One region of the Rhizobium sp. S96 genome, then DNA from elsewhere that is predicted to be linked to it. Evidence: riboswitches for the same ligand, from Rfam matches in the RefSeq annotation. Region 1 holds a riboswitch; the other holds the start of a gene.

Region 1 (7,813 bases):
GGGCCTTCGGATGTCGCCTGCCTGCAGGCGCCGCTTGTCGTTTCCAATGGCTCCGCCTCCTGGATCAGTGCCGCATTTGCGCTGGAATATGCGGCACTGTTTCGAATGCTGCTGCCGATGCTGGCGCGCTATCGCCTGCCGCTGCCTCTGGGCGGCACCTCCAATCATCTTCGGCTTTCCGATCTCAGGAGCTGCGGCGGCTGGGACCCCTACAATGTCACGGAGGACGCCGATCTCGGGATGCGGCTGCATCGGCTCGGCTACAGGAGCGGCGTTATCAGCTGCCCGACCTATGAAGACGCGCCGACGACCTTTCGCATCTGGCTTAACCAGCGCACACGCTGGTTCAAGGGCTGGCTGCAGACTTGGCTGGTGATGATGCGTGCGCCGGTCGCGCTGGTCAGGGAAATGGGCATCGGCGGCTTCATCGTCTTTCAGCTGCTCATCGGCGGGATGCTGATTTCCTCGCTTGCCCATCCGTGGCTCATTGCGCTTCTTCTGACGACGGCCACCTACATTATGCTGGGTCTGCCGTCCCTCGGCAGCAGTGACGGCGCGCTCTTCGTCCTCGATATCGCCAACATGCTGGCAAGCTACGGCCTGTTTCTGCTCTTGGGAACAACGGCGATGCTGCGCGACGAGAAGAGGCGAATGGGGCGGGTCTGGGCCTATATTCCGCTCTACTGGCTGATGATCTCGGCGGCGGCCTGGCGGGCTGTCCTGGAGTTGCCCCTCAAGCCATTTTTCTGGGACAAGACACCGCATCTGCCTTCCGACACCGCACACAAGTTGCACAATCGTTAGCGACCGGCGACTACAAGTGAAGGGGCGAAAATTTTCCGGGGACAGCAGCTCGCTGTTAGCCCGGCATTAAGCAATTTACCATTCTAGTCAGGCCCGACGACACCGGCTCCCGGCCGAATGCATGATGCGCATGTCGAGCCTTCCCAGGCATCGTTCGTTCACGAACAGAACCTCGCCCTCCGCTTCTCAACTGCCTCCCCCAAGCCGGTGCAATACCGCCCACGAGTGGACCTACCCCATGCTGAAACACCTTAAAATTCGGACCAAAATCATATCCGTTGTCGCGCTTCTCGGGGTGATCGCACTCGCCGGGCTGATCTACATCGTCACCGAATTTCGTGGCGCGGACGCGGCCTATAGCGCCTTCATCGACCACGAGGCCCTTGCGGCTATGCAGGCATCGCGTGCCAGCGCCTCGGTCAACGCCGCCGTTCTGCAGACGACTGTCATCGGCGGCCTGAAGGCGGGCACGCCTGCCTTCGACGCAGCACTTGCCGCCCCGAACCGGTTTACGCAGGCCCGTGAGCGCCTTCAGCAAGCAGTGGATCTGGTTCCCAGCCGCCGGCAGGCGATCGATGAATTGCTGGCAAACATCGACGAGATGCAGGCCACCTCCAACAAGGCCACGGATCTTGCCAAGGCCGGCGACACCACCGGCGCGCAGCTTGCCGTCGGCATGCTGAACTCCCAGCTCAATGCCATCACGCCGAAGCTCATTGCCAACAATGATGCCTTGATGTCGCTGCTCAACGATGGCGGCGATGCGCTGTCGGCTACCGTGAACCAGCGGATCGAGTTCTGTTTCATCCTCATCGGCCTTGCCGTCCTCGCCGCCGTCGGCCTGAGCGTCTGGATCGCCCAGGCAGGTATTTCGACCCCGATGGCACGTCTGCGCGAACGGATGACCAAGCTCGCCCAGGGTGAGACGGCAAGCCCGGTCGACGGCCTCGATCGTCGCGACGAAGTGGGCCAGATGGCGGAAGCCGTCGCTGTGTTCCGCGACAGCGCCATTGCACGTGTCCGCCTCGAAGGCGAAGCCGAGCGCAACCGCAATCTCAGCGACAGCGAACGCCGCGAACGCGAAGCCCAGAAGGCGACCGAAGCCGCCGATCTTGCGCGCGCCGTCGACGCACTCGGCGATGGCCTGCGCCGCCTGGCAGCCGGCGATCTTGCCTCGCAGATCAACACGCCCTTCGTCGGCGACCTCGACGCCCTGCGCCAGGATTTCAACAACTCGATCTACAAGCTGAACGAGACGATGCAGACCGTGGGCGCCAATGCCCGCGCCATTAGCGCCGGCGCCAACGAAATCCGTTCGTCGGCCGATGAACTCTCCAAGCGCACCGAGCAGCAGGCCGCCTCCGTGGAGGAAACCGCTGCCGCGCTCGAGCAGATCACCACGACGGTCCGCGATGCTGCAAAACGCGCCGAAGAGGCCCGCGAGCTCGTGACGCGGACGCGCACCGGCGCCGAAAAGTCCGGCAACGTCGTCCGCAAGGCCGTCAATGCCATGCAGCAGATCGAGCAGTCGTCGGTCGAAATCGGCAACATCATCGGCGTCATCGACGATATCGCCTTCCAGACCAACCTGCTGGCGCTGAACGCCGGCGTGGAGGCTGCGCGTGCCGGTGAAGCCGGCAAGGGCTTTGCCGTCGTCGCCCAGGAAGTTCGTGAGCTGGCTCAACGTTCCGCCAATGCCGCCAAGGAGATCAAATCTCTCATCACCACCTCCGGTGATCACGTGCAGACGGGCGTCGCTCTCGTCGGTGAAACCGGGCAGGCGCTCGACGCCATCGTTCACGAGGTGCAGGAGATCAATCAGCACGTCCATGCGATCGCCGAAGCCGCGAGAGAGCAATCGACCGGGCTCCAGGAGATCAACACGGCCGTGAACACGATGGACCAGGGAACGCAGCAGAATGCGGCCATGGTCGAAGAAAGCACCGCTGCGGGCCATAAGCTCGCAACGGAGGCAGCAACGCTCACCAACCTCCTCGACCAGTTCAAGCTGACGGGCACGGGCGGCTTTGTGGCCGGCGTTGCCAGCGTCCATTCAAGTCCTGTCCAGGCAGCTCCGCGGGCGGCTTCGCAGCCGGTCGTGACCCGCAAGGCCCCTGTCCGGGTCGCAACGCCTGGCCTCTCCCGGCCAAGCTCCTCACCTGCACGCGCGCTGGGCCAGAAGCTCGCCAGCGCCTTCGGCGGCGGCTCCTCCAGCGCCAGCAACGATGCGGATTGGACAGAGTTCTGATCGGGTATCAGCCAATAGAAATGAAAAAGGGCGGCCGACAAGCCGCCCTTTTTTTATCGCTCTGATGCGTGCGACGTAGAGTCCTTGAAGGTCTTCCACCTCGCCAGAACGAAAACGGGCCCGGCATTATCGTGCCGGGCCCGTTTTCGTTGATCCGCGTTACGCTCAAGCAAAGCCGAGCGGTATGTTCTCCAGCGTGCGGCCACGGCCATAATCACGCTCGTAGGAGGAGCGCTTATCCTCGCGCTTGGCGGCACCTTCCGTTTCCGGCGCCAGATAGCCGTCTGCATAGGTTCCGGTATCGCCATAGTCCGGGGTTTCGCGTTTGGCCGTGAAGATTTTCAAAAGCATTCAGCTACTCCTCCTGATCGTGCAGACAACGACGTCGATAGCGTCTCGGTTCCGTCCTAGCGGAGAATAGTTAAAAATTAACTATAAACATTAGAGGATCGTCAATAAGTAGCAGCGGATCGAAGCCATCTTTGCCAAAAAATCGACGAAGGGCGGCCCGTGCGTCTGCCTATCATCATTTCGGATCATCGGAATGATTGGTCCTCGGCCGGATCAGCGAACGAACCCCTGCCCGATCCACATCCGGTGGCGTCATGTTCAGCCTAACGGTGAAGCGCGGGGGGCGCGGAACCGTAGTACTATCGCAAACAGCAAAGTGCCGAGGGAGGTCGAACTATGCTGTCTCGTGGGGGGATGACTGGAATAGCCATGGCGATTGGTCTGGTGGGGTGCGCAACAGTGGTGCAGGATGCCCCGACCAAGGTTTCAGCCGTTAAAATGACCTGCGACAGCGTGACCAACAAATGCCGAACGCCGCAATGGGGACTGCGCGAAGACCGATGGAAGGGTGAGCGCATTTCCTGGCGAGTGGAAACGCCGCCCGGCTGGACGCTGGCGGGCAATCCGAGCGCAAGCTATGCCGGCAAGGGCGTCTACGACGTCAGCGTCACAGAATGGGGACCGACCTTCCTCACATGCCAATGGCATGCCGAAGGCGGCTGGGGCCTCTTCGCCTCCGGTGGATGGGTCGCGGGCTACTGCTTTGCCGACGGCGTGCCTCCAGTGACCAAGATCACACCGCCTCCGGCAAAACCCGGCAAAAAACCACGCGCTGCCTCTTGAGCGTCTGACGCCCCCGAGTGTGCGCCAGCCGCCGGATTCATCCTTGCAAACCCAGGAGCGGTGGGTGATGCACAAAGCCGGATGGTGGGTGATAGCTGGAGCGGGTGAAGGGAATCGAACCCTCGTATTCAGCTTGGGAAGCTGCTGCTCTACCATTGAGCTACACCCGCGTTATCGCGACCTTTCCAACAGAAGGTGGTTTCTGTCAAGCGGGGCGTGGAGAGGTCACAGGCGGAAGTGCTTGGAGAGCTTCAGGCCCTGCGCCTGGTAGTTGGAACCGAGGCCGGATCCGTAGAGGCTGGATGGCTGTTCCTGCATGTGTTCATAGACGAGGCGACCGACGATCTGGCCGTCTTCGAGGATGAAGGGGACCTCGTGGCTGCGCACCTCGAGCACCGCGCGGCTGCCACGGCCGCCAGCGGGCGCGTGGCCGAAACCGGGGTCGAAGAAGCCCGCGTAGTGCACGCGGAATTCGCCGACGAGCGGATCGAAGGGCGTCATTTCGGCTGCGTAGTTCGGCGGCACGTGGACCGCCTCGCGCGACACCAGGATATAGAATTCATCCGGATCAAGAATGAGTTCGTTGCGGCCGCGGCTGTAGAGCGGCTCCCAGAAATCGAAGATGTCGTGCTGTGCCTTCTTGTCGACGTCGACGACGGCGGTGTGGTGCTTACCGCGATAGCCGATCAGGCCGTCCTTGTCGCCGGCAAGGTCGATCGACAGTGCGATACCACCGCCCGATACGTTCGGCTGCTTGCTGGCGACCAGCGTCTCGGCATCGTGCAGCGCCAGCAACTCCGGCTCGCCGAGCAGGGCCTGGCCGACGCGAAAACGGATCTGCGACAGACGCGAACCGCGGCGAACGACGATCGGGAAGGTGCGCGGGCTGATCTCGAGATAGAGCGGACCGGAGTAGCCTGCCGGGATCTTGTCGAATTCCTGCGCGTAGTCGGTGATGACGCGGGTGAAGATGTCGAGACGGCCGGTCGAGCTTTTCGGATTGGCCGAGGCCGACATGTCGACCGGCAGGTCGAGGCGCTCCATCAACGGCACGATATAGACGCAGCCGGTTTCGAGCACAGCGCCTTCGCTGAGATCGACGACATGGAGGCTGAGACGGTCCAGCTTGTCTGAAACGAGATGCGACGGGCCCGGCATGAAGCTCGCGCGGACGCGGAACGCCTTCGCACCCAACCGAAGATCGAGGCTCGCCGGCTGGATCTGATCATGATCCAGATCGCGCTCGGAAATGAGCCGCCCTGCTTCGAACAGCGCCGCTATCGCGCGATCCGCCAAAATACCTGTTTCGCGAGCCATCATGCCCCATCCATAATTTGCCGCAGACAAAACCAAAATCGAGGAATTGACGCAAGCACGCAACGGCAGTATTGCAGCTTTATCCCGTGGTGATTTGGCCGGTCGGCTTGCAGCCACGTTAAACAAGTGGCTAAATAGACCGGGTTGAAACCGGTCTGCATTTGCGGCCGGTTTTTTTGTGTTTGAAAGTGGTGATGGCATGAGCAAGACTTGGCGCCCGGCAACCCAACTCGTCCACGGCGGAGCGCTCCGCTCGCAGTATGGCGAGACGTCCGAAGCGATCTACCTCACGCAGGGCTTCGTCTACGAAACGGCGGAAGCCGCCGAAGCGCGTTTCAAGGGTGAGACCGAAGGCTACATTTACGCCCGCTACGGCAGCCCGACCAACGACATGTTCGAAAAGCGCATGTGCGCAATGGAAGGCGCCGAGGAAGCCCGCGCGACGGCGTCGGGCATGGCTGCCGTCGCTGCTGCCATTCTCTGCCAGGTCAAGGCGGGCGATCATATCGTTGCCGCCCGCGCCCTGTTCGGCTCCTGCCGCTGGGTTGTCGAGACGCTTGCGCCGAAATACGGAATCGAGTGCACGCTGGTCGACGGACGCTATCTCGAGAACTGGGAAAAGGCGATCCGCCCGAATACCAAGGTCTTCTTCCTGGAGAGCCCGACCAATCCGACGCTCGAGGTGGTCGATATTGCGGGCGTTGCCAAGCTTGCCAACCAGATCGGCGCAAAGGTGGTCGTCGACAACGTCTTTGCGACGCCACTCTTCCAGAAGCCTCTGGAACTCGGCGCTCACGTCGTCGTCTATTCGGCGACCAAGCATATCGACGGCCAGGGCCGCAGCCTCGGCGGCGTGATCCTTTCCGACAAGGAATGGGTTACCGAGCACCTGCAGGACTACTACCGCCACACCGGCCCGGCGATGTCGCCCTTCACGGCCTGGACCTTGCTGAAGGGCCTGGAAACACTGCCGCTGCGCGTCAAGCAGCAGACCGAGAATGCGGCCAAGATCGCCGATTTCCTGGCAGAGCAGAAGCAGATCGCCAAGATCATCTATCCCGGCCGCAAGGACCATCCGCAGGCCGATATCGTTGCCAAGCAGATGAAGGGCGGCTCGACACTGGTCGCGCTCGAACTGAAGGGCGGCAAGGAAGCCGCATTCGCGCTGCAGAATGCGCTTGAGATCGTGAAGATCTCCAACAACCTCGGCGACGCCAAGAGCCTGATCACGCATCCGGCGACGACGACGCACAAGAACCTGACGGATGAGGCACGCGCCGAACTCGGCATCTCGCCGGGTACGCTGCGCCTGTCGGCAGGCATCGAGGATGGCGACGACCTGATCGAGGATTTCGCCCAGGCGCTCGCCAAAGTGAAGGCCTGATCACAACTCAGGTGGCCGGGTCGCCTTCGATCCGGCCATCTTCCGGCATGGCAACCCTGCCGCCGCTCGCGCCAGGCGGGCAAGATATTAGTCTTAACACACGAAAAAGTCGCGATTCCGAGCATTTAGACGCATTTAAGGGATGTTCGAAGTACCGTTTATTGACGTATCAGGGCTCTTATAAGATACCAGTAACGTATTGCGGCTAAGGTGTAAGGCATGTACCGCGCGCTGACACGAGACATTGAAGTGGTGGTGGAGCCCTTTTATCTGGAGGAGCAATCCGACCCGGACGACGATCGCTATGTCTGGGGCTACCGGATCGTCATCAGCAACAATTCCGATCTGACCGTTCGCCTCGTCAACCGCTATTGGAACATTACCGACCAGAACGGCATCGTCGATGAGGTGACCGGAGCGGGCGTGGTGGGCGAACAGCCGCGCCTGGAACCGGGCGATACCTACGAGTATTCGTCGGGCTGCCCGCTCGATACGCCGTCGGGCCTGATGTTCGGCCATTACCAGATGGAAACGGAAAAAGGCGAGCTCTTCGATGTCGAGATCCCCGCCTTCTCCCTGGATTCGCCAGGACTGCTCAGAGTCCTGAACTGATCACTCTGCAGCCTCGGTCACTTCCTCGACCTCATAGCGATAGGTCGTGGAGCAGAATTCGCAGGTAACCGCGATCTGGCCGTCTTCCTGGCTGGCTTCGATTTCATCCGCCGAGAAGCCCTTCAGTACGCCCTTGATCTTTTCGCGCGAACAGGAGCAGCGGTCGAAAACCGCGCGCGGTTCGTAGACGCGTACGCCGCGTTCGTGGAACAGGCGAAAGAGCAGCCGCTCGGTTCCGACCTGCGGATCCGTCAGCTCGTCGGCATGGATCGTCTCGACGAGCGAACGAGCCTCTGCCCAGGCGTCGTCTTCCC
Region 2 (7,813 bases), on a different contig from region 1:
GATGAACCTTCCCTGGGCCTCTTGATATCGATCGCAAGGCCGCTCAAGCTGACGTCGTTCTGGCAGCGGTCGGTTAGCCTGAAATGGCACAAGTTGATTGCTGTTGAGACGGCCACATCAACACTGACCGGAAAGCTAAGGTGATCGGCGATATCGGGTTTGATCAGGCCTCACTCTGGCGCGACTACACCGATGTCGCGGGAGGTGGACCCGATGACGATCATAAGCTGCCCAATACCGTGGTCTGTATGCGAAGAGATCTGAGTGAGAATTGAAAACGGATGTGGCGTGACACATTCGTCGAAGAACCAAGAAGGAACCGGCACGTGGCGGAATTTCCAACCAAGGCAAAAGTCGTCATCATCGGTCTCGGCGGCATCGTCGGCGCCTCGATCGCCCATCACCTGATCGAACGAGGATGGGACGACATCGTCGGCATCGACAAATCGGGTATCCCGACCGATATCGGCTCGACCGCCCACGCCTCGGACTTCTGTTACACCACGTCACACGACTATCTCTCGGTCTGGACCACCCAGTATTCGATCGATTTCTACGAGAAGATGGGCCACTACTCCCGCATCGGTGGCCTTGAAGTCGCGCGTACCGGCGACGATGCCTGGATGGAAGAGATCAAGCGCAAGCTCAGCTCCGCCAAGGCCTTCGGCACCCGGGCGCATTACGTCTCGCCCGCTGAGATCAAGGAAATGTTCCCGCTGATCGAGGAAGATCAGGTCCAGGGCGGCATGTTCGATCCCGACGCCGGCCTCGTCATTCCGCGCTCGCAGACCGTTGCCGGCAAGCTGGTCGATGCCGCCGAAAAATCCGGCAAGCTCCAGATGTTCGGCAACACGCCGGCCCAGTCGCTGATCGTCGAAGGTGGCCGCATCAAGGGCGTCGTCACCCATCGCGGCACCATCATGGCCGATCACGTCATCGTCTGCGCCGGCCTCTGGGGCCGCCTGATCGCCGAAATGGTCGGCGAAGACCTGCCGGTCATGCCGGTCGATCATCCCCTCACCTTCTTCGGCCCCTATAACGAGTTCGAAGGCACCGGCAAGGAAATCGGCTTCCCGCTTTTGCGCGACCAGGGCAACTCCGCCTATATGCGCGACACCGGCGACCCGAAGACCACCGAAGGCGGCCAGATCGAGTGGGGCTACTACGAGACCACCAATCCGCGCATGTGCCACCCGCGCGAACTGCTGGAAAAGCACGAGGCGCGCCTCTCGCCCTCGCAGCGCGATCTCGAAATGGAACAGATCCTCGAGCCGCTCGAAAAGGCCATGGAACTGACGCCGATCCTCGGCGAGCTCGGCTATAATGAAGGCCACTCCTTCAACGGCCTGCTGCAGGTCTCCGCCGCCGGCGGCCCCTCCTGCGGCGAGAGCCAGAAGGTGCGCGGCCTCTGGTACTGCGTTGCCATCTGGGTCAAGGACGGCCCGGGCTACGGCAAGCTGATCGCCGACTGGATGACCGACGGCCGTACCGAGATCGACCACAATTCGATCGACTATTCCCGCTTCTACCCGCACCAGCTGACCGAGGACTTCATCGCCGGCCGCTGCTATGAGGCCGCGCAGAAGATCTACTTCCCCGCCGTCCACACCCGCGAACCCTATGCGTCGGGCCGCAACGCCAAGCGCTCGCCCTTCTACGAGCGCGAAAAGGAGCTCGGCGGCTACTTCATGGAGCTCGGCGGCTGGGAGCGTGCGCATGGCTACAAGGCCAACGAGCATCTGCTGGAGAAATACGCCGATCGCGTTCCGGTGCGTGAAAGCGAGTGGGACAACCGCCACTTCTGGCGCGTCTCCAACGCCGAGCATCTTGCGATGAGCGAGGATTGCGGCATCGTCAACCTCAGCCACTTCCACATGGTCGACCTTGAAGGCCCCGATCATGTCGAGCTGCTTGAGTGGCTCTGCGCAGCCAAGATCGGTGGTGACGCCAATATCGGCAAAGGCATTTACACCCACTTCCTCGACGACGAGGGCATGGTCCGCGCCGACTTCACCGTCATCCGCATGGCCGACCGCTGCCGCCTCATCAACGGCGCCGATGCCGGCCCGCGCGACTTCCACTACATGAAGCGCGTCGCCGAGGATCGCGGTCTCGACGTGACCATCACCGACGTCTCGGAAAAGTTCATCACGATCGGCATCTGGGGCCCGAACGCTAGGCCCACGCTGAAGAAGGTCGTGGCCGAACCGGCAGCGCTCGATCCTGAAAACTTCGCCTTCGCGGCCATCAAGCCGATCGAGATCGCGGGCAAGACAGTCACCGCCTTCCGCATCTCCTATGTCGGCGAACAGGGCTGGGAGCTGCACATGAAGTACGAGGATGGCCTAGCCGTCTGGGATGCGCTCCGCGCCACCGGCGTCATGCCCTTCGGTGTCGAAACCTACGCGAACTCGCGCCGCATGGAAAAGTCTCTGCGCCTGCAGAACGGCGACCTGCTCACCCAGTACAATCTGCTGGAAGCAGACCTCGCCCGGCCGAAGGTCAAGGAAGCCGATTTCCGCGGCAAGGCCAAGCACCTGGAATACAAGGCCCGCGAACACCAGCCGGCGATGCTCTGCACGCTCGTCATGACCGAAAACACCGACAGCAAGGGCGTCAAGCGCTACCCCGTCGGCTCCATGCCAGTCATGGATCCGGAAACAGGCAAGACGCTGGTCGATAGCCTCGGCCGCATCTCCTACACGACCTCGGTCGCCTACGGCCCGACGGTCGGCAAGAACATCGCGCTCGCCTACCTGCCGCAGGAATACTGCCAGGTAGGCCGCAAGCTGAATGTCGAATATTTCGCCGAGACCTATCCGGTCGAAGTGGTCAGCGTCGGCTACAAGCCGATCTACGATCCGGAGAACCTGAAGCCGCGCACGTGATTGCGAGCCGCACTCACGTGAGAAAGCAAGAGGCAGGAAACCGTTCGGTCCGAACGATTTAAGGAAATCGTACGGCGGTTGCCGCCTACGCCTATGCTTCGAGCCGCCGCGGATGCGGCATCGACCGGCTGCAGCCGAACTGGCGGCAGCCGGATCATCCTTCAGGGACGAGATCGCAGAGCGATCACTTCCTGCTCCTCAGCCAGCCTGTTGAACGCATAAGCCGAACCCACGGACGCTCGTCCCATCAATTGGCGCTATGCTTCGATCGCCTGATCCCGACGGAAAGACACCGAGCCCTAGCTGGTTTGCGAAGCAAGCCACCAGGTTGGTTGAAACGGGCCGGCTGATCGCTCGGCCGACTTGGTCGTGGAACTGGGCGACGCCGCGCGCCGGCCGGGCTATCCGACTCCCTTGAGCCAATAGAACCGTTTCCATTTGAGGACGGGCGGTCCTAGCTCCTCAGCATGGCGTTCAGCCATGCTGCGAACGCTTTCGCGCGTCGTTCAGATGGCTGGCGCCGGCGAGTTCGGCACCTTCGCAACGACTACCGGTTCCGGCCTCCCCAGAAGGGGCTCGAGATGCAGGATGCGCGGCTGCAGCGCTTCGACATAGGCCTCGGAGCGGCCGATATAGATCATCGTGCTTTCGGGCATGGATTCGAGCACCTTGATCATCGTGACCAGCCACGCCGGCTCCATGCCTTCAAGCACTTCGTCAAAGACGATCCAGCGCGGGCGGACAAGCAGCAGACGGGCGAAGCCAATGGCTTTCTGTTCGTCGGAGTCGAGCAGCTTGTCCCAGCGCGCCTGCGTGTCGAGGCGTGCAATCAGGTGCTGGAGCCCAGCCGTTCCGAGCGCAGCTTCAACGTCGGTATTGTTGTAGGTGCCGGCCGGCTCGGGAAAAGCAAGAACCTCGCGGAGCGTGCCGCCGGGTATGTAGGCCGACTGCGGAACGAAAAGCATCTCACCGGAAGACGGCAACCCGATCTTGCCGGAACCGAACGGCCATATTTCTGAAAGCGCCAGGAAAAGCAGGCGTCGGTTGACGCTATGATCGCCATTGATCATGACTTTCTCGCCGGCCTTGATGGTCACGCTGGTCTCGTGCACCCGGAAGCCACCACATTGGTCGATTTCTTCCCCAATCTTGGCCGCGATCTGCACCCGGTCGAGCGTCAGCGTATCGGAAGCCTCCTTCTCATAGTCGATACCTTCCTTGAGATTGTGATCGTCGCCCATGCTCGTCAGCGCCTGACGAAAATCGGTGACGCGCATTAGCGTTGCGCGCCATTCGGCAATCGGCCCGAAGTTCGAGACATACCAGCGAAGCGCGGTGTTGACTTGGTTAAACGCGCCGACCGACATCATCAGCTGGCCGAACGTGAGGCCGCCCGAGAAATAGGCGGGGGCCGCAACGATGATGGGGATGACCACGACCAGCCAGCCATAACCGGCGGAAACCCAGGTCAGGTTCACGTTGGCCATCGCCAACCTTCTGAGAACAGCAAGCACGCCGCTGATGTCCCCATTGATGCGCAGCCGTTCGTTCTCCTCGCCGCGCGCGACGGTAATCGCCGGCATGTTTTCGTTTGCGTGCATCAGCGCGAAACGAAGCTCGGCTTCCTTGGAGAAGCGGTCGGCGTTCAATCGAACAAGCTTGCGACCGACGAGCTGGCTAAGAACGGAGGCGGACGCTGCGTAGAAGACAGCCGCCCAAACCATATAGCCAGGAATGGAAAAACTGTGCGTGCCGAAATGAAAGACGAAACCGCTCGACAATTCCCAGAGCACGCCGATGAAGCTCACCAGGAGGATGGTCGACTGGACCAGCCCGATCATCAGGCTCGTGGTGCTTTCGGCAAGATTTCGCGCATCCTCATGCAGACGCTGGTCGGGATTGATACCGATGAGCCCGCTGGCGGACAAGCGCAATGCCCGCTTTCGCTGCAGCCACTGATCGACCAGATCGCGGGTTAGCCCCTCGCGCATGTAGAGCGCGGTCATCTGGTTGAACCACGCCTGAATGACGTTCAGTAGCAGGAGCAGACCGGCGATCAGGGCAAAGATCTTGAGCTGATGAAAGAATCCCGGCAGGTCGCGACGCGCAATGGCGTCGTAGAATGGCGCATTCCACTGGTTCAGGAGCACCGTTGCATAGGCAGTCAGCAGGATGACACCGATCAGCGCCGGCCCGATAAGCAGGACCTTGGTGCGCACGCGGGAACTCCAGAAGGCGGCAAACATCACCTTCAAGCGATAGATCAGGCTCAACTCGTAACCCACTCGATCCTGCGCCTGGATGCTCTGCCTCCCTTTTACATCATCTCTCATTTGCTTTCCTAAACCACCCATCTCACCTGAATAACATGGCCTTCTATCCTGTCCAGCAACAGATTCTAGCAACCATTAATGCGGCAGTTATCGTCCGGAAGCGTCCTGTACCGTTTCGGACATTGATTCGCGGGCTGAGTAGCGCTATCTAATGCACTCCGTGGTGATTTGGCCGGCCGGCTTGCAGCCACGTTAAAGAAGTTGCTAAAGGGCCGCGTGCGGACCGATAGCGATATTTCGTTTTTCTTGTCGAGTGACCGCAATGCCCATTAAGATTCCCGATACATTGCCCGCCTTTGAAACCCTGGTTCAGGAAGGCGTACGCGTGATGACCGAGACGGCGGCAATTCGCCAGGACATCCGCCCCCTGCAGATCGGGCTTCTCAACCTCATGCCGAACAAGATCAAGACGGAACTGCAGATGGCGCGTCTCGTCGGCGCCTCGCCTCTCCAGGTCGAACTGTCGCTCGTCCGGATCGGAAACCACAAGGCAAAGAACACCTCGGAAGACCATCTCCTCTCCTTCTACCAGACATGGGAAGAGGTTAAGCACCGGAAGTTCGACGGCTTCATCATCACGGGCGCGCCGATCGAGACCCTTCCATATGAAGATGTGAACTATTGGGGCGAAATGCAGCAGATTTTCGACTGGACGCAAACAAACGTCCATTCGACGATGAACGTCTGCTGGGGCGCGATGGCGGCGATCTACCATTTCCATGGCGTTCCCAAGCACGAACTGAAGGAAAAGGCGTTCGGCGTCTATCGCCACAAGAACCTCGCACCGTCGTCCGTCTACCTGAACGGTTTTTCCGACAACTTCGAGGTCCCGGTCTCGCGGTGGACTGAGGTGCGCCGCGCCGATATCGAAAAGTCGGAGAGCCTCGAGATCCTCATGGAATCGAGCGAGATGGGCGTGTGCCTCGTGCATGAGAAGAAGGGTAAGCGGCTCTATATTTTCAATCACGTCGAGTACGATTCAACGTCACTGTCCGACGAGTATTTCCGCGACGTGAATGCCGGCGTTCCGATAAAGATGCCGCAGAACTATTTTCCCCATAACGATCCGTCGCTTGCCCCGCAAAATCGCTGGCGCAGCCACGCGCACTTGCTGTTCGGCAACTGGATCAATGAGATGTACCAGACGACGCCCTACGATCTCGAGGAGATCGGCAAGAACAGCTGAAGGTTCTTGCATCGCAAGATCGAGCGCCACCATTGATCTGGTGGCGCTTCTTTTTTATCGCACGGCGGTTGCGAATTGCGGCAAATGGGGGCAGGTTCCGGGCCTCGGAAAAACAGACAGGCGGTCGTGAGGAGGACATGTTGGAGCGGGAAGTTTTTGGGCACACCGAAACGGGCGAAACCGTTCATCGGGTTGAAATCATCGGCGGCGGGCTGACAGCGAAGGTCATTACCTGGGGCGCGGTGATCCAGGATCTCCGTCTTGACGGACATGTTGCGCCGCTCACGCTGGGCTTCGACAATTTCGAGAGCTACCCCCCGCATTCGCCCTATTTTGGCGCGACACCCGGTCGCTGTGCCAACCGTATCGGCCATGGCAAATTCACCCTGGACGGCAAGCAATACCAGCTTGATCTGAACGAAAACGGCGTGACCCATCTTCACGGCGGCAGCAACAACATCGCCGTGCGCAACTGGACAATCGTCGAACACGACACCGATCACGTCGTCCTCAAGATCGTCGACCAGGACGGACGCGGCGGCTACCCCGGCAATTGCACGATTCAGGCAACCTATCGCGTGCACGGCAACGGTCAGCTTTCCGTTACCTATGAAACGACATCGGATCAGCCGACGCTCGCCAATGTCTGCCAGCATGCCTATTTCAATCTCGATGGACGCGACGATGCGCTCGAGCATGACATCATGATTGCCGCCGACGGCTACCTCGTGACGGATGAGCTGCAGATCCCGACTGGCGAGGTCCGGTCTGTGGCGGGAACCGCTTTCGACTTCCGCGAAATGGCGCCGATGAAGCGTTTCGATGGAGATCAGCAGGCGCTTTACGATCATAACTTCTGCCTCTCGGCTGAACGCACAGTAAAGCGCTCCGTCGCGCTCGCACGTAGCCTGCATTCCGGGGTGTCGCTGGAAGTGCGCACGACCGAGCCCGGCATTCAGTTCTACGCGGGCTTCAAGATGGACGTGCCGGTATCAGGCATCGATGGCCGCCAGTATGGGCCTTTTGCGGGCTTTTGCCTGGAAACGCAGATCTGGCCTGATGCCATCAACCACGAGAACTTCCCGAACGCGGTCCTTCGCCCGGGCGAGGTACTGCGCCAGGAAACCGACTACATCTTCTCCAAGAACTGACGTCCGCTTTTCGGACGCAAGGATCTACCTTGAACCCCCGCAGGCGACCGCGGGGTTTTTCTGTCCGCGGCTATTGCTTTGCACCTTGTAATTGGTTCCAAATAGGTTCTATTGTTTGGCCCATGGATAGAACCAGTCTGATAGCGGAACTCAACAGCCGTGGCCTTCGTGGCGAGACCGTTGCCGGCCCGCTCTACAAGCGGCTCGCGCAGGCGCTGACGGGACTGATTCAGGAAGGGTTGTTGAAACCGGGCG

What was found. Region 1 has a riboswitch for S-adenosylmethionine ahead of QTL94_RS02330 (O-succinylhomoserine sulfhydrylase). Riboswitches for the same ligand answer to the same signal wherever they lie in the genome.
Region 2: another riboswitch for S-adenosylmethionine. It lies ahead of metA (homoserine O-acetyltransferase MetA); the one in region 1 lies ahead of QTL94_RS02330 (O-succinylhomoserine sulfhydrylase).

The regions. Positions count from the first base shown of each region.
Region 1 covers NZ_JAUDRY010000003.1:265,950-273,762, forward strand. The annotation lists gene QTL94_RS02300 (glycosyltransferase family 2 protein) at 1-804, shown strand, start outside; gene QTL94_RS02305 (methyl-accepting chemotaxis protein) at 1,043-3,052, shown strand; gene QTL94_RS02310 (hypothetical protein) at 3,218-3,403, opposite strand; gene QTL94_RS02315 (hypothetical protein) at 3,773-4,186, shown strand; tRNA gene QTL94_RS02320 (tRNA-Gly) at 4,283-4,356, opposite strand; gene QTL94_RS02325 (2'-deoxycytidine 5'-triphosphate deaminase) at 4,412-5,506, opposite strand; SAM riboswitch at 5,580-5,658, shown strand; gene QTL94_RS02330 (O-succinylhomoserine sulfhydrylase) at 5,703-6,887, shown strand; gene apaG (Co2+/Mg2+ efflux facilitator ApaG/CorD) at 7,107-7,499, shown strand; gene QTL94_RS02340 (Hsp33 family molecular chaperone) at 7,500-7,813, opposite strand, start outside.
Region 2 covers NZ_JAUDRY010000010.1:191,302-199,114, reverse strand. The annotation lists gene QTL94_RS13150 (GcvT family protein) at 327-2,888, shown strand; gene QTL94_RS13145 (ABC transporter ATP-binding protein/permease) at 3,395-5,221, opposite strand; SAM riboswitch at 5,372-5,449, shown strand; gene metA (homoserine O-acetyltransferase MetA) at 5,484-6,407, shown strand; gene QTL94_RS13135 (aldose epimerase family protein) at 6,545-7,558, shown strand; gene QTL94_RS13130 (GntR family transcriptional regulator) at 7,681-7,813, shown strand, end outside.